Regions from separate parts of the Asanoa sp. NPDC049573 genome, predicted to be linked through region 1. Evidence: riboswitches for the same ligand, from Rfam matches in the RefSeq annotation. Region 1 holds a riboswitch; the other holds the start of a gene.

What was found. A riboswitch is a leader RNA that binds a small molecule or an ion and turns the genes downstream of it on or off. The one in region 1 is predicted to bind cyclic di-AMP.
Region 2: it holds a riboswitch for cyclic di-AMP, as region 1 does, so the genes downstream of both, AB0J74_RS19430 (hypothetical protein) here and AB0J74_RS34275 (NlpC/P60 family protein) in region 1, are expected to answer to the same signal.

Annotation. Positions count from the first base shown of each region.
Region 1 covers NZ_JBFAPI010000023.1:77,787-85,337, reverse strand. Annotated here, with positions in the region: gene AB0J74_RS34305 (DUF3817 domain-containing protein) at 70-399, shown strand; gene AB0J74_RS34300 (DUF397 domain-containing protein) at 389-595, opposite strand; gene AB0J74_RS34295 (DUF397 domain-containing protein) at 855-1,055, shown strand; gene AB0J74_RS34290 (helix-turn-helix transcriptional regulator) at 1,173-2,078, shown strand; gene AB0J74_RS34285 (Scr1 family TA system antitoxin-like transcriptional regulator) at 2,211-2,630, shown strand; gene AB0J74_RS34280 (DUF6232 family protein) at 2,805-3,314, opposite strand; cyclic di-AMP (ydaO/yuaA leader) riboswitch at 3,871-4,004, shown strand; gene AB0J74_RS34275 (NlpC/P60 family protein) at 4,012-4,968, shown strand; gene AB0J74_RS34270 (hypothetical protein) at 5,407-5,865, shown strand; gene AB0J74_RS34265 (hypothetical protein) at 5,817-6,791, opposite strand; gene AB0J74_RS34260 (sigma-70 family RNA polymerase sigma factor) at 6,866-7,551, opposite strand, start outside.
Region 2 covers NZ_JBFAPI010000008.1:26,709-34,259, forward strand. Annotated here, with positions in the region: gene AB0J74_RS19415 (multicopper oxidase domain-containing protein) at 1-640, shown strand, start outside; gene AB0J74_RS19420 (beta-phosphoglucomutase family hydrolase) at 664-1,416, shown strand; gene AB0J74_RS19425 (glycoside hydrolase family 65 protein) at 1,413-3,791, shown strand; gene AB0J74_RS19430 (hypothetical protein) at 3,792-4,838, opposite strand; cyclic di-AMP (ydaO/yuaA leader) riboswitch at 4,841-4,973, opposite strand; gene AB0J74_RS19435 (glutamate-cysteine ligase family protein) at 5,352-6,596, shown strand; gene AB0J74_RS19440 (diacylglycerol kinase family protein) at 6,593-7,483, opposite strand; gene AB0J74_RS19445 (glycosyltransferase) at 7,494-7,551, opposite strand, start outside.

The sequences.
Region 1 (7,551 bases):
GCGCGAAGGCCGCCCAATACCCGGGCCGCCGTCGCGGTCGTGCTTGATCAGAAGGGATCCCCCCGCACCATGCGCGCAGCCCTAACCCGATACCGGATCATCGCGTACGTCGTCGGTGTCGTGCTCGTCATCCTCGTGGCGGTCGGCATACCGCTGAAATACATCGGCGACAACTCGACCGTGGTCGAGACCGTCGGCCCGGCACACGGCTTCCTCTACATGGTCTACCTGGTGGCGGTCTTCGACGTCGGCCGCCGGGCGCGCTGGCCGATCGGCCGCATGCTGCTGGTGATGCTGGCCGGCACGATCCCGTTCGTCTCGTTCTACGCCGAGCGCAAGGTCAGCCAGTGGGCGCGGGAGCGCAGCGAGGCCGCCGAGCCGGTCACCGTCACGTCCTGAGCCCGGGCGTCGTCGGCGCGGCTGGGGTCAGCGCGGCTGACTTCAGCGCGGCGCACAGGGCGCGCCACGCTTCCGGTTGAAATCGCAAGACCGGCCCGCCGAGGTTCCCCCGAACGAGCACGCCGTCGGCCGTAACCGCCACGTCAACACACTGGTTTGATTCGCAGTGACTGCTGCGATGCCAGGCGAGAGTCATGCCCATCAATAGAATCTCGCACACGAAGGTCACACTGCGAAGAGTGACCGTCACCATGAGCGCGATCACTCACGGTGATTCACTTTTCACTCGCGCGATCTTCATCCCAATGGGATAAAAAATCGCAGCATCTGAGCGCTTCATCTTCCATTGTGGACGCTTGACCGCTAAGTTCCTATCCTGGCGCGGCCCTCTGTGGCAATCCCGCATGCCGCGCTTTTTTGTGCCCTAGAGAAGCACCGAGCCTGCGGAGATCCTGATGTCCGACAGCAAGACAACCATGCCCATTTTCCGTCGTAGCTCACGCTGCGAAGCGACCAACTGCGTCGAGGTCGCTACGGTCAGTGAGGGTGCGATCCTGCGCAACTCCAACCGGCCAGACACCCGGCTGGCCTTCGACGCGCCGTCCTGGCGTGGCTTCATCGCCGGCGTGGCGGCCGGCGAGTTCGACCTTCGCTGAGTTTCCGGAACACGGCACGCCGGCCGTTCGAGCCGGCGTGCCGCACTTATACATAGTGGATGGCCGAAGGTCTATCGACAGGTGTAAGCTTGGCAAGGTGCAACCTGGCTTATCGCAATGTGCCAGATGGCCAGCCTGAGACCACATCTCCCGGAGGCGGGCGTGACGACGGTCCAAGGGCCCACTGCAGGCCGGCGCCGATTGCGCACGGCTCTCAAGGCGGCTCGGGATAAGGCCAAGCTGACGCAGGAACACGTCGCCGAAGCGATGGACTGGTCGCTGAGCAAACTGATCCGCATCGAGACCGGCCGCGTCAGTGTTTCCACCAACGACGTCCGCGCGCTGCTCAACCTCTACCGCATCGACGGCACTCCCGAGGCTGACGAACTCATCGCGCTCGCCCGACTGGCGAGACAGAAGCCCTGGTGGCAAGACGCCCGATCGGCCATCCCGGCGCACTACGCGCAATACATCGGCCTCGAGGCCGAGGCGTCGGCCATGAGTTGCTTCCAGTCGAGCGTGATGCCCGGCCTGGCGCAGACGCCCGACTACGCGCGCGCCGTGATCACCCACCGCACTCCCGGCCAGGTCCGCCCGGAAGAGGTCGACGCGCGGATCGAGGTCCGCATGCGCCGCAAGTCCGAGATCCTCGGCCGCGACGACCCACCCCAGTTCGACATCATCCTCGACGAGGCCGTCCTGCGCCGCGTGATCGGCGGCACCAAGGTCCACCGCGACCAGCTCGAACATCTGGTCTCGCTGGCCTCGGCTCCCAACATCACCATCCAGATAGTTCCGTTCTCTGCCGGCGCGACGACATCTGCCGGCTCCTTCGTCATCCTCGGCTTCCCCGACGAAGCCGACGGCGACGTGGTCTACCTGGAAAGCGCCCTACTGGAAAACTTCCTCGAACGCCCCGTCGACACCGCGCCCTATCACGAAGAGTTCGCCTGGCTGCGCTCCGGCGCCCTCAGCGAAATCGACTCGCTGTCCTTCATCGAAAAGGTCGCTGGCGAACTCTAGGTTCCTCGGTTGCGGTTACCTGCGGTTCCGGGTGCATGACGTCGCGTTCGTCGAGCAGTCCGGTTGTCGCCGGCCGATGGGTACGCGCGCCGGCCTGGCCGGTCTGACTAGCGTGGCCCGCGAGCGAACCTGGTGGTCGTTCTCCCGCGGACGTTCGGCACGGTATTCCCACCTTTGCAGGCCTCGAATGTGGAGCGAACTCCAAGTTCGTACGGGACGATCGTGATCCCAGGTTTGTTTCAGACGCACCAATACTTCAGGCACGGCGCCCCCAACCTCGTGAGACGGAGTGTGAATCTCAGCCGCGAGGACCGGCTGGCGATCCGGCCGACTCGTCGGAAAGGGATCCTCGACCATGCGTTTCCACCGCGGATCTCAGTTCTGCTCGACGAGCCGACGATCCATCGCGTGATCGGTGAAGAGAGAGACGATGTGGACCCGGCTTCGCTGGCTCATTCGTCGATCAGGGCGAAGACCGGTGGGAACACCACCGCACAAAGCGGCAGGCCGGCGTCAGCGAGGCGGTCGAGCCAACGAAGGATGGGGTGCTGACGGCCATGGATGATCTGGGGTGCGCCGGCATAGGTCAGGTGAGGAGTCCCGCATGCACGCAGGGTACACATGACAACCAATGGCGCCGATGGAAAAGGGTCGCCGGCGAACTCTAGGGAATTCGCCGGCGACCCGCGCCCGCCCGCCGTGCGGACGCTCTATTCGGAAGGTCTGCTACCAGGGGTAGAGGTTGGCGGAGAACACGTTGGACACCGGGGAGCCCATGCCGCCCATGCGGTCTGCTTCCTGGGCCCGTAGGAGTGCGCGGGTCACCTGGCCGTATTCGCGTTCTTCGTCGGAGCTGAACAGCAGCACGGTCATGCCGCGGTAGTCGCCCCACAGTTCGTAGGCGCGGGGGCGCATCCGGTGGCCGAAGGAGACCAGCGCGATCGGCACGAACGCGGCCGCGCCCAGCAGGAGGAACGCCGTCGGGCTCAGCCGGGCGCCGCTGAAGCTCAGCGCGATGCCGACGCTGCCCAGGATCGCGCCGGTGACCAGCACCGACCGCATGGTCAAGCGGTCGTGCGGGCCTCGTGCCGTGCGCAGGTTGGACAGGTCGCGAACCGGGAACCGCCGCCCGGCCACCACGAAGGCCTCGCTGGTGACGAGGATGCCGGGCTGCCGGTAGAGCGGTGTCGGCGATGGGCTGGCCGAGCTGATGGGTTGGGGGCGGGTTGCGTTCACGGGGTGCCTCCAGCAGCTCCGTGGTGCCGGGCTGTGTGACGTGCCGTTCCCGATCGGCCTTCGACGAAGGCAGGTCGCGTTGATCCGCGGAGAGCCTCAGCTGACGAGCGGCGGAAAGCTCTACTGCCATTGTGCGAAACGCAAGCTAGTCGAGGGAAGTGCCGCAATCGGCCACCTGGCACATCGGGATGCGGCCGGCGGCGGTGTGGCCGGGTGTTTACCCAGGTTGGGGGCGGTATGCCCGCTGACTCCCGTGAGCGGGACCCGGAAATTGCGACAAACCTCCTCCACCTCAGCACTGGTTGCCCAGGGTGACCGACCAGCATCAACGCGTGGCGCGCTGGCGCTGGTTGCCGGCCCGGCGGCGTGAGGTGTCCCGCTTTCGGCGCGGATCATTCAGCCGATAGGGCGCAGTTCGCCCGTGCAGCGCTTTGTGCAGATGGGGCGCGGGGTTACGGTGGGGCGCCGGTGTGGTCCTCAGCCATCCCCCCGGATGGCACCGCGCCGGTGCCGCCGAATCGCCGGCCCGTGCCGCGCCCGTTCCCCCGGGCGCCCATGACGACCTGGGCCAACAAGGTGAATCGGGGACCCAACCGAGCACTGGGGTGAATCCGCGCAGAGTTTGCGCGGTAGGGCGTCCTTCCCGCCCGAACCCGACAGCTAACCCGGTAGGCGGCTGCGGAAGAAGGGTCTGCCTTTGTCGTCAGCACGGATGTCGCTGCGTGCGCTCGTGCTGGTCGCCGTGGCGGTCGCGATTGCCGTGCCCGCGGGCGCAGCGTCGGCCGAACCGTCGGCCAGTGAGCTCACACAGAAGATCAACAAGTCGTCCGCCGAGTTGGAGAAGGTCGTCGAGGCCTACAACAAGCTCAACGAGGAGACGAAAGCCACCAAGACGGAGGCGGGCAAGGTGGCGTACCGCCTGGCCCCACTCCAGAAGAAGCTCGACGACGCGCAGGCGGACGTCGGCGACATCGCCGTCGCGGCCTACACGTCGGGGCGGCTGAGCACCGCCACCGCGCTGCTGGGTGACAGCGACACGCTGTTGTCCCGGATGTCGGCACTGGACGCGTTGACCCGCGAGCGCCAGACCGAAATCGACGCGTTCCGGTCGACGCGCGACCAGCTCAACGCCGACCAGGAACGGCTCACCACGGTGCGCGCCCAGCAGGACGCGCAGGCCAAGGAGTTGCAGGCCCGCAAGAAGAAGATCGAAGCGGACCTGGACAAGCTGAACGACCTCCGCAAGGAGGCGTACGGCTCGGCCACCTCCAGCGGGTCGGCCTACAGCGGCAAGATCCCGTCGGTGTCGGGCAAGGCCGGTGTCGCGGTCACGTTCGCCTACAACGCGATCGGCACCCCCTATGTCTGGGCCGCCGACGGCCCGGACGGCTACGACTGCTCCGGTCTGACCCTCGCGGCATGGCGAGCGGCCGGGAAGTCACTGCCACACAACGCGGCGATGCAGTGGGACACGGTCGCACACATCTCGCGGGGCGATCTGAAGGCCGGTGACCTGGTCTTCTACGAGGGTTTGGGGCACGTTGCCCTCTACGTCGGCGGAGGCCAGGTGATCCACGCGCCGACCTTCGGCGAGACGGTCAAACTGTCGTCCGTCGACATGATGACGCCATACGGCTACGGCCGCGTGCGCTAAGCGCGATCCGGCACGGCGGCGCGGTACGCGCCGCCGTACCGAGCGCAGTGCGCCGCCGTGCCGACCGCGGTGCACCGCCATGCCGACCACCGTGCGCCGCCGCGCCGAGCGCCGTGTGCCGCCATGCCGCGCCGTGCCCCCCATGCCGACCGCCGTGCGCCGCCATGCCGCGCTGTGCCCCCATGCCGACCGCCGTGCGCCGCCGTCCGCGGCGGTACCGACCGCCGTGCGCAGCCGTCCGCCGCCATGCCGACCGCGGTGCGCCGCCCTACCGACAGCCGTGCTGACCGCGGTGCACCGCCGTGCCGACAGCGGTGCGCGCCGCCCGGGCCGGGTCGCCGGCGTAACCAGCGGTGGCACACGGTCGTTGCGGGGTTCAGCCGGCCGGGTTAGGACGATCGGGGAAATCCCGGCGGCTCCGATACCGAGGAGACGACCGTGGACCACGACCTCGACCAGATCCCGGAGCATGACCAGTCGCGGCGGACGCGGCGAACGGCCCTGGTCATCGGCGGTGGGGCGGTCTTCCTCCTCGCCGTGATCGGGGCGGCCGCCGTCGCGCTCGCGCCCGGCGACAGTGACCATCAGGCGGACACCACCAACCTCCTTGCGCAGACGCAGCAGACGTGCGACGCGCCGGCCAACGGCACGCGCCTCGAGGGCGACGGCGCCCGGCTGCTCGTCGACAGCACGGGCACCAAGGACAAGAGCGGTCTGAGCCTGACCAGCCTCGAGTGCGTGCTGGACCAGGCCAAGGTGCCCGAGTCGGTGAAGGAGAAGATGTTTTCCACCCGGCCCAGCGACGGCCGCCAGGACGGCACCTGGCCGGGCTTCACCGCGTCATGGACCTATGACCCCGGCGAGGGACTCGACCTGACCATCTCGCGGACCGCCTGAGGCCGCGGCTCCGCGAGCCAGCCCGACGCCGTGCGGGCGACGTAGGACCACCAGCCGATGTGCGGACCGTAGCGGGCCCGCAACTCGTCGGGCGTCGGCGGCGGCGTGCCGTAGACCTGCTCGGCCGCCAGCCGGAACTGCCGCATCTCCAGCGGCACCTCGTCGGGCCGGCCCAGCGCCCGCAGCAACAGCGCGTTGGCGGTGAAGGGGCCGACGCCGGGCACGGCCAGCAGAGCGGTGCGGGCGTCGCAGTAGGGCGCCACCCGCAGCCAGGTCTCGCCCAGCCCGGCCACCCCGGCCGCCACCTCGCGGATCCGGGTGGCCCGTTGCGCGTTGCCGGCGTAGCCGAGCAGGGTCTCGTCGTCGAGCCCGGCCACCATCTCGAGCGACGGGAAGGCGTGGAAGACCACGCCGTCGACCACCAGCGACGGCCCGAGCTCGGCCGCCATCCGGCGCCGGCGGGCACCGGCGAACCACTGGGTGCTGCGCTGGGTCAGCGTGAAGTAGACGGTCGCCTCGGCCAGCGACGGGAAGCGGACCTGGTGCAGCCCGCGCGCCACCCGCAGCAGCGGCGCCATCGCCGGATCGGCGGCGGCGATCGCATGGAACCCGCGCAGGTCGTCGGCGAGCCCGAGCCAGTTGGCGACGGTCTGCTCGACCGCGACCGTCTCAGGGGCCGACAAGGGCGCCGAGGCCAGCACCGAAAGCTGCACGCCGCCGGGCGCCGCACCGACCTGCGCCACCACGGCCGCCCCCGCGGCGGCCTTGGCGGGGTCGGGATGGGCGAACGCCCGGCGCACCGGGCCGCCGGTGACCTGATGCTCGCCGGCCATCGGCGCGAAGCCCTCGAGCGCGCGAACGCTGAGGGCGAACTCGTAGGGCGGGGCGGCCGGCAGGACCGCCCGATGGACCACGGTAGGTGTCATGCGAGCAAGGCTCCCGCACGGGTACGACAAAAAGCGGCTGGCGTCCAACCGGACGCCAGCCGCTTCAGGTCAAGCTATGCGGCCTGCAGACCCTCGGCCCGGGCCAGCTCACGCAGCCGACCCAACGCCTGGATCTCGAGCTGCCGGATCCGCTCCCGGGAGAGCGAGAACCGCGAGGCGACCTCGGTCAGCGAGTGCTCGCGCCCGTCTTCGAGCCCGTAGCGCGCCCGCATGATGCCGGCCGAACGGTCGTCGAGGTGGTTGAGCAGGCTCTCGATCCGCTGCCGCTCGAGCGTGCTGAGCACGACGTCTTCCGGCGACGGCGCGTCCTGGTCGGCGACCAGGTCGCCGAGGTTGGTGTCGCCGTCGTCGCCCACCGGGGTGTCGAGCGAGACCGTGTCCTGCGACCAGCGGACCAGCTCGTGCACCCGCTCGACGGGCACGCCGAGCGCCGTCGCGATCTGCTCGGGCTCCGGGTCGGAACCGAGCTCACGGGTCAGCTGGCGGGCCACATTGCGCATCCGGTTGACGTCTTCCACCAGGTGCACGGGCAGTCGCACGGTGCGCTCCTGCTGTGCGATGGCCCGGCTGATCGCCTGCCGGATCCACCACGTGGCGTAGGTGGAGAACTTGAAGCCGCGCTCGTAGTCGAACTTCTCGACCGCGCGGACCAGGCCGGTGTTGCCCTCCTGGATCAGGTCGAGCATGGGCATGCCGGACCGCACGTAGCGCCGCGCGATCGACACGACGAGCCGCAGGT
Region 2 (7,551 bases), on a different contig from region 1:
CCGGCTCTCCCCCGGCGAGCGCGCCGAGATCGTCGTGCCGGTACGCGCCGGCGAGCGGGTGGTGTTGCGCAGCTTCCCGCCGGAGATCGGCGCCGCGAGGTCGTTCGACACCGGCCGCGACCAGTTCGACGTGCTCGAACTGCGGGCGGCGGCGACCCTGCGCCCGAGCGCGAAGCTGCCGGCGGAGTTCGGCGGGCTGCCCCGGCTCGATCCCGCCACCGCGGTGACCACCCGCGACTTCCGCCTCAACGGCACCGATATCAACGGCGACGGGATGGACATGGACCGGATCGACACGGTCGTCACGCTGGGCAGCACCGAGATCTGGACGGTCCGCAACACCGACGGGCAGCGGCACAACTTCCACGTACACGATGTGCGGTTTCAGGTGTTGTCGCTCGGCGGCGCCGCGCCGCCGGCGGAGCTTTCCGGCTGGAAGGACACGGTGTTCCTGCCGCCGAAGACCGAGGCGCGATTGATCATGAAGTTCGCCGACTACGCCGACCCGGATATGCCCTACATGTATCACTGTCACCTTCTGATGCACGAGGACGACGGGATGATGGGGCAGTTCGTCGTGGTCGAGCCGGGGCAGTCGGCGGGCCGCATTTCCGGGGTGGGCGCACACGAGCACCACTAGGTAGGTTCGACTAGATTTGACCCGTGCTGGGGCTACCCGATCATGTGACCGCCTGCCTGTTCGATATGGACGGCGTGCTCACCCAGACCGCGACCGTTCACAACGCGGCATGGACCGAGACTTTCGACGAATTCCTCCGCCGGCGCAGTGCTCTTACCGGCGAGCCGTTCACGGCTTTCGACCCGCATTCCGACTATCCCAAATATGTCGACGGCCGGACCCGGGCCGACGGAGTGCGCACCTTTCTCGGGTCGCGCGGCATCACGCTTCCCGAAGGGCAGCCCGATGATCCGCCCGACGCCGACACCATCAACGGTGTCGGCAACCGCAAGAACGTCATCCTGCTCCGCCGCATCCGCGAAGACGGCGTCCAGGTCTACGACGGCTCGGTCGCCTACCTGCGCGCGGCGCGGGCCGCCGGCCTCAAGACCGCGGTGGTCTCGGCCAGCGCCAACACCCCCGACATCCTGAAGATCACGGGGCTCGGCGAGTGGCTCGACGCCCGGGTCGACGGCAACGTCGCGCGGGCCGAGAAGCTGCCGGGCAAGCCCGCGCCGGACACCTTCCTGCGCGGCGCCGAGATGCTCGGCGTCGCACCCGCCGACGCGGCCGTCTTCGAAGACGCACTCGCCGGAGTGGCGGCCGGCCGAGCCGGCAACTTCGGCATCACGATCGGCGTTGACCGGGTGGGTGGCAGCCATGGCGCCGACCTGAAGACACACGGCGCCGACATCGTCGTGCGCGACCTGTCCGAGCTGCTGGAGGGCAAGGCATGATCCGCGAACGGGCCTATCCCGTCGAGGCCTGGCACGTGCGGGAGACCCGCCTCGACGTCGACGTGCTGGCGCAGGCCGAGTCGGTGTTCGCGCTCGGCAACGGACACATCGGCATGCGCGGCAACCTCGACGAGGGCGAGCCGCACGGGCTGCCGGGCACCTACCTGAACTCGTTCTACGAGCTGCGCCCGCTGCCTTACGCCGAGGCCGGTTACGGCTTCCCCGAGTCGGGGCAGACGGTCGTCAACGTGACCAACGGCAAGCCGATCCGGCTGCTGGTCGACGACGAGCCCTTCGACGTGCGGTACGGCGCACTCGAGGCACACACCCGGGTGCTCGACCTGCGCGCCGGCACGCTCGACCGCTCGGTGCACTGGCGCTCGCCCGCCGGCCGCGCGGTCAAGGTGCGCAGCACCCGGCTGGTCTCGTTCACCCAGCGCTCGATCGCCGCTATCCGCTACGAGGTCGAGGCGGTCGACGAGCCGCTGCGGCTGATCGTGCAGTCGGAGCTGGTCGCCAACGAGGAGCTGCCCGGGCAGAGCCGCGACCCCCGGGTCGCCGCCGTGCTGGAGAAGCCGCTGCAGATCGAGGAGCGGATCACCGACAAGACCCGCGGCCTGCTGATCCACAAGACCAAGCGCAGCGGGCTGCGGGTCGGCGCGGCGATGCAGCACGAGATCGACGGGCCGGCCAAGACCAACATCAGCACCGAGGCGCACGACGACTGGGCCCGCACCACGATCGCCTGCGTACTCAAGCCAGGCGAGAAGCTGGTCGTGGTCAAGCTGCTGGCCTACGGCTGGTCCAGCCGGCGGTCGCTACCCGCGATCCGCGACCAGGTCAGCGCCGCGCTGGCCGCCGCCGAGTTCTCCGGCTGGGACGGTCTGGTCCAGGAGCAGAAGGAATACCTCGACACTTTCTGGGACGCCGCCGACGTGCAGGTCGAGGGCGACCAGGAGGTGCAGCAGGCGGTCCGGTTCGGGCTGTTCCACGTACTACAGGCCGGCGCCCGGGCCGAGCTGCGGCCGATCGCGGCCAAGGGCCTGACCGGTCCCGGCTACGACGGCCACGTCTTCTGGGACACCGAGATGTTCGCGCTGCCGGTGCTCACCTACACCCAGCCGGTGGCGGTGGCGCACGCGCTTCGCTGGCGGCACGCCACCCTGGAGATGGCCCGCGACCGGGCCAAACAGCTCGGGCTGCGGGGCGCCGCCTTCCCCTGGCGCACCATCCGCGGCCAGGAGTGCTCCGGCTACTGGCCGGCCGGCACCGCGGGCTTCCACGTCAACGCCGGCATCGCCGACGCCGTCCGGCGCTACGTGCAGGCCACCGGCGACGTCGACTTCGAGCGGGAGATAGGGCTGGAGCTCCTGGTCGAGACGGCCCGGCTCTGGCACTCGCTCGGCCACCACGACCGGCACGGCAAGTTCCACATCGACGGGGTTACCGGCCCCGACGAATACACCGCGGTCAAGAACGACAACATCTACACCAACCTGATGGCCAAGCGGAACATGGTTACCGCGGCCGACTGCGTCAGCCGGCACAGCGAGCGGGCCTGGCGGCTCGGTGTCGACGACGAGGAGACCGCCGCCTGGCGCGAGGCTGCCGTCAACATGCACATCCCGTACGACGACGAGTTGGGTGTGCATCCACAGGTCGAGGGCTTCACCCGCTACCAGGAGTGGGACTTCGACAACACGCCGCCGGAAAACTATCCGCTGCTGCTGAACTTCCCGTACTTCGACCTCTACCGCCGTCAGGTGGTCAAGCAGGCCGACCTGGTGCTGGCCATGCACTGGTGCGGCGACGCGTTCACGCCCGAGCAGAAGCTGCGCAACTTCGACTACTACGAGCGGCGCACCGTACGCGACTCGTCGTTGTCGGCGTGCACCCAGTCGGTCGTCGCGGCCGAGGTCGGCTACCTCGAGTTGGCACACGACTATCTCGGCGAAGCCGCGCTGATGGACCTGCACGACATCCACAACAACACCCGGGAAGGGCTGCACATCGCGGCCCTGGCCGGCGCGTGGCTCGGTCTGGTGGCCGGTTTCGGCGGCATGCGCGACCACGAGGAGCAGCTCACGTTCCTGCCGCGGCTGCCGGCCCGGATCAGCCGGCTGGAGTTCTCGCTGATGTGGCGGGGCATGCGGCTGCGGGTCGACGTGCGCCAGCACGAGGCGATCTACTCGCTGCGCAACGGCGCGGCCGACGCGAGCCTCGACTTCAGCCACCACGGTGAGGCGGTCACGGTGACGACCGAGAAAGAGGTGCGGATGCCGATCCCGCCGCTCGAGCCGCACCGGCGGCAGCCCCGCCAGCCCGCGGGTCGGGCGCCGGCCCGCCGGCCGGCACCCGACACCCGGCGGCGCTAGCTAGAGGACCGAGAGGTGGACGTGGTTGGTGTGGTCACTCGACGGGTCGCCGTGTTGGCCGCTGTATGACTTCCACGTCCCCGTCGACGGTAGCCAGACCTGTCGATACCAGATCACATAGAGAATGCCGAGCTTGTCGGCGTTCTTGACCAGGAACGACGCCAGGTTGTTGCCGTAGAACCTGGCGTCGCCCTGTGCGTCACCGCTGCCGAAGTCGTTGGTCTTGAAGACCGAGAAATCGCAGGCGCGCCCCTTCGGATGCTCGAAGGGGCCGCCGTCGCGGTGACACGAGACGAACCGCTTGTAGCCCACCCGCTGGGTCTCCTTGAGGGCGAAGAGCATCCGCGGCGTGATGCACCCGTTGGTCGTCGGGTCGTCGACGCTGCACGACTGCGCCGGGAAGGAACCGTCGGCCGCCCGCGGCGATTGCCGGGCCACCGGCTGGTTGACGTAGACGTTGCCGTTGACGGTCTTGCCGCCGGCCAACGTGAACGCCTTCTCCACTTCCGACTTCTGCTTCGCCATCACCGCTTCCTGTGCGGCCTCGCGCTTGACCTCCAGGTCGAGTTGGCTCTTGGCCGCCTGGGCCTGCTGTGTCGCTTCGGCCAGGTCGGCGAGCCGCCCGTTGTCGTAGGCCGACAGCATGTCGAGCGTCTCGGCCCGGGCCAGGAAGGCGTTGGGGCTGCGGCTGTTGAGCAGCATCAGCGCCGGCCCGATCCGGCCGTTGATGTAGCTGTGCCGGGCGATCTCGGTGGCCTGCGGCGTCAGCGCCGCGGTGCGGACCTGCAGCCGGGCGAGTTCCTTGCTCAGCGCGTCCTGCTTCTTGCGCGAGTCGGCCACCGCGTTCTTGGCGTCGACGAAGGCCCGGCTGGTGCGCTCGATCACGTCGTCGAGCAGTTCGTTCTTTCCGCCCTCGACCGGCGGTGCGGGGGTTGGGTTGGGTGCGGCGACCGCCGCCGGGGTGAGGGCAAGGCCCACCAACAGCGTGACGATCCCGACCAGGCCGGCGCGCCGGGCAAGAGCGCGCGGACGTCCTTTGCGCGTCATTCACGTTCCTTCGGTAGGGCCGCCTACCGGGTTAGCTGTCGGGTTCGGGGCGGAACAACCCCTACCGCATTCGCGGACTCACCCCAGGAACTCGGGTCCCCGGCTCGTCTCTCGACGATTAGGCAGCAGCGGCGCCGGTGTCACCGGGGGGATGATCCGGCGGAAGCCGGAGCCAGCTTAACCGATCCGGACCTATTCTTCGCAAGGATCGGATGGGCCTTCCTCAGACCCGGAATGCGTTACGCAGCAACGACTTTCGGTGACGTAAGGAGCGCTTAAGAAAGCGTACGGGAAAACGTGAAAGTAGTGCCGGCAACCGCGGCCGTCAGCCGAACGTGTGGTCAATCGAAGGTTCATTTCGAGTTGGCCGGTTCCGCTGGACAAGGAGGCTCGCGGGACCGCTAATGGAGTCACTCCGACCGGGCTTTACGCCGGACGGCACACACCCCACCCCATCGGCGCCGCCGGCACTCCCGCCGACGGCGGCAGACAACCGCACTCATCGGAGGCGCCGTGGACGAGATCGCCGTCCTCACGGAGCGCGCGGCGGAGACCTACGTCGCAGCCGCGGGATTCCGGGTCGGCCCGGTTGGCCGGGTCGGTGTCGAGCTCGAATACCCCGTGCGCGATCCGCGCGCGCCGCTGGCGCGCCCGTCGATCGCCCGGCTGGTCGAGGCGACCAGCGGCCTGTCCGATCCGCTGCCCGGGGGCGGCCGGATCACCGTCGAGCCCGGCGGGCAACTGGAGATCTCCTCCGCGGTCGGTGCGTCCCTGTCGGACTGTGTCGAGGCGACCCGGGCCGACCTGGCCCTGACCCGGGCGGCCCTGGCCGCCGACGGGCTGCTGCTCGACGGCACCGGCTTCGACGCGCACCGCCGGCCCGAGCTGATCACCACTCACCCGCGCTACCTGGCGCTGGCCGACTTCCACGCGCGAGCGGGCGGCAAGGGCCTGGCCGTGATGTGCAACTCGGCCTCCGTCCAGGTCTGCCTGGACTCCGGCGACGAGTCCGACGGCTGGAGCGGCTACCGGATGCGCTGGTGGCTGGCCGACGCGATCGGCCCGGTGCTGCTGGCCGCGTTCGCCAACTCGCCGCGGCGGATCCGCGGCACCCGGTGGGTCTCCTACCGCCAGGCGCTGCGGTTCGGCACCGACGCGACACGCACCCGCGCGCCCCGGCGCACCGGCGAGCCGCGCGCCGACTGGGCCCGCTACGCGCTGCGCGCCAACGTCACGATGATCGCCGAGCCCGAGCCGGCGCCCTGGCAGGTGCCCACCGGGCTGACGATGCGCTCCTGGCTGCGCGGCCACGGCCCGCGCCCGGCCACCCTCGAGGACCTGGAACGCCACCTGGGCACCCTGGTCCCGCCGGTACGCCCGCGCGGCTACCTGGAGTTCCGGATGATCGACCAGCAGCCCGGCGACGGCTGGGTGGTGCCGCTGGCCGTGGTGACCGCGCTGCTCGACGACCCGATCGCGGCCGACGCCGCCGCGGCGGCGACCGAGCACCTGCGCTCGCCGTTGCGCCGGCACCGCGACTGGCTCGCCGCGGCCCGCGACGGGCTGGCCGACCCGCAACTCGGCGCGGCCGCGCTGACCTGCTTCGCGGCGGCCGCCTCGGCGCTCGACCGGCGCGGCGCCGGCCGGCGGGTGCGGCGGGCGGTCGACGTGTTCATCGAGCGCTACGTCTCGCGTGGTGCCTGCCCGGCCGACGACCCGGTGCCACCGGCGACGTTCACCGAGCCGGCCCTGGGTTAGGAGTTCGGCAGGCAGACGGTCACGGCACCCGGCACGGCGCGGGCCTTGAGCTTCGTCGCGGCGCTCCGGGCGCCGCCGTCGATCTCGTAGGTCAGCGGTTCGGCCAGCTTGACCTTCACGGCCCGGCCCGCGGTCATCTTGATGAACGGTGAGCCCTCGGAGCGGCCGGTGGCCATCCGGCCGAGGGTGCGCGCCCATTCCAGCGCGCCCTCGGCGGTGGCCACGCCGACCTCGATGCGGCCGTCGTGCGGGTCGGCGTCGTCGAACGCCCGGATGCCGCCGGTGATGGTGCCGACGTTGCCGAACAGCACGCAACTGGCCGCTCCGGCGTACCACTGCTCCCCGTCGACCTCGACCCTCATCGGCACGGCACCGTCGCGGACGTGGCGGGCGCCGGTCCAGGCGTACGCCAGCCGGCCCAGCCGGTCCTTCATCCCGCCGTCGGCTTCGCGGATCAGTTCGCCGTCGAAGCCGGCGCCGGCCATCACCGCGAAGTGCTCGCCGTTGATCCGCCCGAGGTCGAGCGCCCGGCGCCGGCCGTGCAGCGCGATCTCGACGGCCTCGCCCAGGTCTTCGGGGATGCCCAGGTTGGTGGCCAGCAGGTTGGCCGTGCCGGCCGGGAGGATGGCCAGCGCGACGCCGTCGGCCTCGGCCCGGGCCACCGCGTCGACAGTCCGCTGCACCATCCCGTCGCCGCCCCAGACCAGGATCAGCTCGGCGCCGGCCTTGAGCGCCTTGCGCACCTTCTTGGGCGCCTTGCGGCTCTTGGGCACCTCGTACCACAGTGGATCGATCACGCCGGCGTCGGCGAGCCGGCGCCGCAGCTCCCGTAAGCCGCCACCCAGGCTCTTGCGTTGATGCGCGACGACCGCGACCTTGGTTGCCATGCGGGGGTTCTTACCCCGCGGAGCGACCCACCAAGCGGGCGTCGGGCACCGGACCGGCGGGCGCCGGG